Regions from separate parts of the Agrobacterium sp. 20P9.1.2 genome, predicted to be linked through region 2. Evidence: predicted binding sites of a transcription regulator. Region 2 holds the regulator's gene; the other holds the start of a gene.

Evidence for each region. Region 2 encodes LexA, which represses DNA repair genes until DNA is damaged. Its sites were predicted from a motif close to TGTTCNNNNTGTGTTCNG; they were not measured.
Region 1: the regulator LexA is predicted to act here: its motif matches at 1,132-1,149, upstream of AC27VJ_RS22375 (ATP-dependent helicase).

What each region holds. Positions count from the first base shown of each region.
Region 1 covers NZ_JBYOKI010000011.1:95,033-98,711, forward strand. The annotation lists gene xth (exodeoxyribonuclease III) at 1-535, opposite strand, end outside; gene AC27VJ_RS22370 (hypothetical protein) at 684-995, opposite strand; gene AC27VJ_RS22375 (ATP-dependent helicase) at 1,188-3,254, shown strand; gene AC27VJ_RS22380 (SOS response-associated peptidase) at 3,264-3,679, shown strand, end outside.
Region 2 covers NZ_JBYOKI010000003.1:175,040-178,718, forward strand. The annotation lists gene kdsA (3-deoxy-8-phosphooctulonate synthase) at 1-832, opposite strand, end outside; gene lexA (transcriptional repressor LexA) at 1,110-1,832, shown strand; gene AC27VJ_RS10245 (glutathione S-transferase family protein) at 2,278-2,958, shown strand; gene AC27VJ_RS10250 (ComEC/Rec2 family competence protein) at 3,078-3,679, opposite strand, start outside.

The DNA.
Region 1 (3,679 bases), on a different contig from region 2:
CCGCATAAGCTGCTTTGACCTCTGGCCGAAACAGCGCGTCGTCGAGCCAGCGCTCCGGTTTGTAGACATCGAGATCGGTCGGCATGACGTTAAAATCGCCAACGAGAGCTACAGATACCCCGAGCTCGAACAGTTCTTTCGCGTAGGAATGCAGTCGCCGAAACCAGTCTAACTTGTACTGGAACTTCGGACCTGGGACTGGATTGCCGTTTGGCAGGTAGAGGCATCCGATAACCATTCCGTCGATGACAGCCTCGATGTACCGACTTTGGTCGTCGTCGTGATCGCCAGGCAACCCGCGTCTCGTCTCAAGCGGTTCTTGGCCTCGAGCAAGGATGGCGACACCGTTCCAAGCTTTCTGCCCTTGCCAGATCGCACCGTAGCCTGCGCGCTTTAATTCTTTGCATGGAAATTTGTTCGAGGGTGCCTTCAGTTCCTGCAGGCAAACGATATCTGGTTTCGCCTCATCTAGCCAACGAAGGAGGATGTCGAGGCGACCGTTGATGCCGTTGACGTTATAGGTGGCGAGTTTCACCGACATATGTCAGCGCTTGCAACCACCCTGGTCATCCCAAACTCAACTCCTCCACTCGGATCGCCGGTTGGTGCAAGAAAGCGTTTGGATCGGCACTTGCTGAGATTGTTCGCCATCGAATCCCCCCGCTCCCCAACTCGGGACCACTTCATGCAGCGCCCGATACGCGAAGTGCCCCAGCCTCTCCGAGACTACGCTGGACTGCGGAAATCTTGTCGGACGGGATGTCTGCGGACACTTCGATTTCCCCTTCGAGAGGGGCATCGTCGCGCACCGCACCGCTTTTCGAGACATCGGCACCAGACGCAACTGACCCTGATGTGTTCTCTGCAGTGGCTGACTGAATGAAGATGTCAGGACGCGAGATCCCGTGCTGCTGGACAAGGTGCTCCACTGCAAGATCGGAGGCAGAGCGTGTATCAAATGTCGCTCGGATTGTGGTGGTGCTGTCGTCAGCCATGATTCTACCCTCCCATTTCTAGTTCTCAGAGACCTCAACGCCTCGGCTCATGGTTAGTTCGAACCAACAGCTCTCAGGATGAATGATTGTTTAGAGATATGAAAAATGACCTTCCAAATCATCCAGTGACAATATATGTTCCGCATTTGTTCGTGAGGTCATCTCTTCACTCCGTGCATCAAGTGAGCTCTTATGGCCGTCGCCTATCTGGAAAAACTGAACGAGCAGCAGCGCAAGGCCGTAGAGCATGGCGTTGGACTGGCTGAGGGCAACACAGCAGGGCCGCTGTTGATCATTGCAGGTGCAGGCTCCGGTAAGACCAACACGCTCGCACACCGGGTGGCACATCTCATCGTCAATGGTGCGGACCCGCGACGTATTCTCCTGATGACCTTTTCGCGCAGAGCCGCATCCGAAATGGCCCGCCGCGTCGAGCGCATCTGCCGCAAGGTTCTGGGTGCCAATGCGGGTGTTCTGACAGACGCCCTCGCTTGGTCCGGTACATTCCACGGTATCGGTGCGAGACTGCTGCGGATGTATGCCGAGCAGATCGGTCTCAACTTGGATTTCACCATCCATGATCGGGAAGACAGCGCCGACCTGATGAACCTCGTGCGGCACGAGCTCGGATTTTCCAAAACAGAGAGCCGCTTCCCGACCAAGGGCACCTGTCTTGCGATCTATTCACGCGCAGTCAATTCGGAGACGCCGCTGAACGAGATCCTGCGGCAGCACTATCCATGGGTCGCCACTTGGGAAGAACAGTTGAAGGAATTGTTCGGAGCTTACGTGGAGGCCAAGCAGGCGCAGAACGTTCTCGATTACGATGATCTCCTGCTCTACTGGGCGCAGATGGTCAGCGATCCCGATCTCGCCGACGATATCGGTAATCGCTTTGATCATGTCATGGTCGATGAATATCAGGATACCAACAAACTCCAGTCGTCTGTCCTGATGGCGCTCAAGCCCGGCGGCCGCGGCTTGACCGTCGTCGGTGACGATGCCCAGTCGATCTACTCGTTCCGGGCCGCGACGGTTCGCAACATTCTCGACTTTCCAACATCTTTCAGCCCTGCCGCTGATGTCATCACACTTGATCGCAATTACCGCTCCACCCAGCCCATTCTGGCGGCAGCCAATGGCGTGATCGAACTGGCGCGCGAGCGTTTCACCAAGAACCTGTGGACCGAACGGGAGTCGCTCGAGCGACCCAAACTCGTCACTGTCAGGGACGAGACCGAACAGGCCAGTTTCATTGTCGAGCAGGTGCTGGCCAATCGTGAGACTGGCATGACGCTGAAACAGCAGGCGGTCTTGTTCCGGACGTCCAGTCACAGCGGAACGCTTGAAGTTGAACTCACCCGTCGCAATATCCCCTTCGTCAAGTTCGGTGGCCTGAAGTTTTTGGACAGCGCCCATGTGAAGGACATGCTGGCTGTGCTGCGCTTCGCCCAGAACCCGCGGGACCGTGTCGCAGGCTTTCGACTTCTGCAAATGTTGCCGGGCATCGGTCCCAAAAAAGCTGGCACCATTCTCGACACTATCGCCTCCGACCCCGAACCACTCCTAGCACTCGCGGAAATTCCGCCACCACCGAAGACTGGCGAGGACTGGACGTCGTTCGTTCAATTGCTGGGAGGGCTTCGCAAAACGCAGGAAGACTGGCCATCGGATATCGCGCAGGCCCGTCTCTGGTACGAACCCCATCTCGACCGCATCCATGAAGACGCCGATACTCGCAAGGCGGACCTTTTGCAGCTCGAACAGATTGCCAGCGGCTATCCCTCGCGCGAACGCTTCCTGACCGAACTGACGCTCGACCCGCCGGATGCCACCAGCGATCAGGCGGGCGTACCGCTGCTCGATGAAGACTATCTCATCCTGTCGACTATCCACTCGGCCAAAGGACAGGAATGGCGTTCCGTCTTCATGCTCAATGTTGTCGATGGCTGCATACCATCGGACCTGGGGACAGGAACGACGCAGGAGATCGAGGAGGAACGGCGTCTGCTCTATGTCGGCATGACGCGCGCCAAGGACAGCCTGTCGCTCATCACTCCGCAGCGGTTTTTCACTCACGGGCAGAACTCGCAGGGTGATCGGCACGTTTATGCATCACGGTCCAGGTTCATTCCTGCGACATTGCTGCAGTACTTCGAACCGATGGCCTGGCCGAAAGTCTCGGCCGCAGCATCTGAACGCAGTGCTCAGCAGATCCGCATCGACGTCGGCGCACGCATGCGCGGCATGTGGAAATAGGAGCGACCGATGTGCAATCTCTATAACGTGACCACGACACGTGACGCCGTCCTGCAGTTTACACGGGCATTCCGCGATCTGGCAGGGTGGAACGAGGCAAGCTTCGACGTCTACCCCGGCTACCAGGCTCCCATTGTCCGCGTTGCCGAGGATGGTCAAAGAGAGATTGTCCGGGCAACATGGGGCATGCCTTCACCTCCGGCCTACGTGAAGAACTACGATCCCGGCGTCACCAATATCCGCAACGTCGGCTCTCCACATTGGCGGCGGTGGCTCGGACCGACCAGTCGGTGCGTCGTTCCCTTAACGTCCTTTGCGGAACCGGATCCTGCAAGCAAAGTCGGCGGCGGACGCGTCCCGAATGCCTGGTTTGCCAAAGATGCCACCAAACCGTTGATGTTCTTTGCGGGCTTTTGGACACCCTG
Region 2 (3,679 bases):
TATTGTCGAAAGCCAGCAGCTTTTCCAGAAGCTTCGGCATATCCTTCAGGTGGACCATATTGGGTCCGTCCGAGGGAGCGTTATCAGGGTCTTCATGCGTTTCCACGAACAGACCGGCAACGCCAACCGCAATAGCTGCACGGGCCAGCGTCTCCACAAACTCCCGCTGACCGCCGGTCGAACCACCCTGCCCGCCCGGCTGCTGCACGGAGTGAGTCGCGTCAAATACAACCGGCGCACCAAGCGATGCCATGATGGGCAGCGAGCGCATGTCGGAAACGAGCGTATTGTAGCCGAAGGACGCGCCGCGTTCGCACAGCAGCACATTCGGGTTGCCACTATCGTTCAGCTTGGCCAGAACATTCTTCATGTCCCAAGGCGCCAGGAACTGACCCTTCTTCACATTGACGACCCGGCCGGTCTTGGCCGCCGCCACCAGTAGGTCGGTCTGTCGGCTGAGAAACGCCGGGATTTGCAGGATGTCGACAACCGGTGACATGATTGCGCACTGCTCTTCCGTGTGAATATCCGTCAGCACCGGAAATCCGAACTGCTCCTTGAGTTCAGCAAAAATCTCCAGCGCCTTATCGATGCCAATGCCGCGTTGGCCCGACAGGGACGTGCGGTTGGCCTTATCGAAAGACGACTTGTAGACAAGACCGATACCCAGCTTGCCGCACAGCTCCGCCATGGTCTCGGCAATCATGAAGGCATGGTCGCGGCTCTCCATCTGGCACGGCCCGGCAATCAGCGAGAAACGTTCGGTGTTGGAGAAGGAAACCGCCTTGGAGCCCTGCCCCACCACGACTTTCAGATTGTTCGTCACACTCATCATCTATCCTCGGAATCAGCAGGGCATCTTTTAGAGGCAAACGCCGGTGAGTTACCCTTAAATCTCGTACTGGCCTCGCACTTATCAGCAAGATGCCCGCGAGTCACTGCACTACGACCGCATGAGACGCGTCGATGATGCTGATTTCGCTCATCAACAGATGCTTAAATGAATTTCACGGAATTTTAAGGGATTGCAGAACACATATGGAACAGATAGTGTTCGTTCTGTATTTGTTTCGCGAATCTTCGCCTCGAATTTCCAAGGGTGTTTCTTCATGCTCACGCGCAAACAGCAGGAATTGCTTCTGTTCATTCATGAAAGAATGAAAGAGTCTGGCGTGCCGCCATCCTTCGATGAAATGAAGGATGCACTCGATCTTGCCTCCAAATCCGGCATTCACCGGTTGATTACAGCGCTTGAGGAGCGCGGGTTTATTCGCCGGCTACCGAACAGGGCGCGCGCACTTGAAGTCATCAAGCTTCCCGAGTCCTATTCGCCCGCCAACAAGCCCCAACGCGGCTTTTCACCAAGCGTCATCGAAGGCAGCCTTGGCAAGCTGAAGGCTGTGGAGCCACCGCCCGCACCTGCCCCCTCGAACAGCCGCGACGTCAACTCCGTCAGCGTCCCCGTCATGGGTCGAATCGCAGCAGGTGTGCCGATTTCGGCGATCCAGAACAACACCCATGATGTGGTGGTGCCGATGGATATGATCGGTTCGGGCGAGCATTACGCGCTTGAGGTCAAAGGCGATTCGATGATCGAAGCCGGTATTTTCGATGGCGATACGGTCATTATTCGTGACGGAAGTACCGCAAATCCGGGCGATATCGTCGTTGCACTGGTGGATGACGAAGAAGCAACACTGAAGCGTTTCCGCCGCAAGGGTGCCTCTATCGCGCTCGAAGCCGCAAACCCTGCATACGAGACCCGCATCTTCGGACCGGACCGGGTGAAGATCCAGGGCAAGCTGGTCGGCCTGATCCGCCGCTATCATTAACTGCTCCTGCCTATAGCTTCGCGGGTGGATTTTTAGGTCTGCCCGCGCGCAATATTTTTGGTTTTGATTGGCACGTCGCGAGGTCTTAGAGCCAAAGTTGCACGTTGGTCCGAATGACGAACAAGTGCACATTACATGCATGTCAGGGGGAAATTTGCGCTCACAGTAAGCGCAGATATCCAAAAGTGGTTAGTCGGCTTACTATTTTCGAATCACTCGTTTTTGTGAGTGTCTATGAATGATTTTTAGGATGACGTTTTGTATGAAGCGCTGCCTGAGTTTGAGTTGCGGAATGGAAGCTTCAGACTGCGATCCCTCTGTTTCTAATGTCACCACATGGGCACACGACTAAAACATCAAATAATTTGAAGACCACCATCGCGCAAACCATCTGTATCGACGAAATTTCCCGCGCTAACACGGTGCTGCAACCGAGGGATATGAGATGTACGAGCTTTATATTGCCAACAAGAACTATTCCTCCTGGTCCCTGCGGCCATGGGTGTTGATGCGGACACTCGATATTGCATTCAGCGAAAAGCTGACGCCCTTCGGTAATTCGGCCGAGGATTTCGCAACTTTTTCTCCGACGGCCAAGGTGCCCTGCCTTGTGGAGAACGACCTGACCGTATGGGATTCGCTATCGATCATCGAATATCTGGCGGAACGTCACGGTGGCGTTTGGGCTGGTGAGGCAAAGGCACGAGCATGGTCGCGTTCTGCGGCGGCTGAAATGCACTCCGGCTTTCAGACATTGCGCAACGAACATCCGATGAATGTCGGCCTTCGCATTCAACCTAGCGAGGTTGGCGAGGCGCTGAAGAAAGACATTTCCCGCATCGACGCACTTTGGCAGGAAGGTCTAACATCTTTCGGCGGCCCGTTCCTGGCGGGAGACGCATTTACGGCAGTAGACGCGTTTTTTTGCCCCGTCGCCTTCCGCTTCCAAACCTACGCGACGACTTTGTCGCCCGAGGCCGAGGCTTACAAGAACCGTCTCCTCACCCTCCCCGCAATGCAGGAATGGCAGGATGCGGCCTTGCTGGAACCGTGGCGCGATGCAGAACACGAGGCGGAAGCCAAAGGCATCGGAGAATGGCTGGCGGATTTGCGCTTGAAGTCGTGAGATATGGAACGGCGTCTGTTTCGAACGAAAATACCGACTTGGCTATGTAAAACGGTCTGTGTGAAAACGAGTCAGAAGGTGTCGCAAAGCGCGCAAGCGGCACCTTTGAATGAAGCATATCACGGGGCGTTCGATAGCATTCTTTCGATATGCTCCGGCACTGACGCGTCGAAATCGCCTTTGCGCCAGTCATAGCTACGGTGCCTTGTCCAGAAGCGGTCCATATCCTGCATCGCCGCTTCGGCGCGCAGCACAGACTTACCCTTTTCACCAAGCCATATTTCCATGGAGCCCGTGCGCCGCAAGGTTTCGCTGCTGATGAGGATCGCGCCGGATCGACATGTGGAAAAAGGCACCCTGCGGGTCGTCACCACCAGATCGGCGAGATCGCAACCCGCTCCCGTGAGCGCCGTATCCAGAATGATCGCGACGGCCACGCCGGACTTTGACGTCGCAACGCACCATTGGTCTTTACGGCAGGTGAAGCGATCCGTACCCGATAAGGCCTCTTTGATTTCTCTGGCGGCCCGCACCTTATCCTCATCACTCAGACGAGGCCTACGACCGGCGGCCTCGCCAGCCTCTTGCGCGGCGTCAACGGTGAGTGACTTCACCACATCCAGCATTCTTGGGCTAACATGCTGCTCTGGCAATGGCACCGCCCTTGCCCATTGATCATAGATGAAACCGGAGGCACGGGGCTTCGTCGTCGCGACGGCAT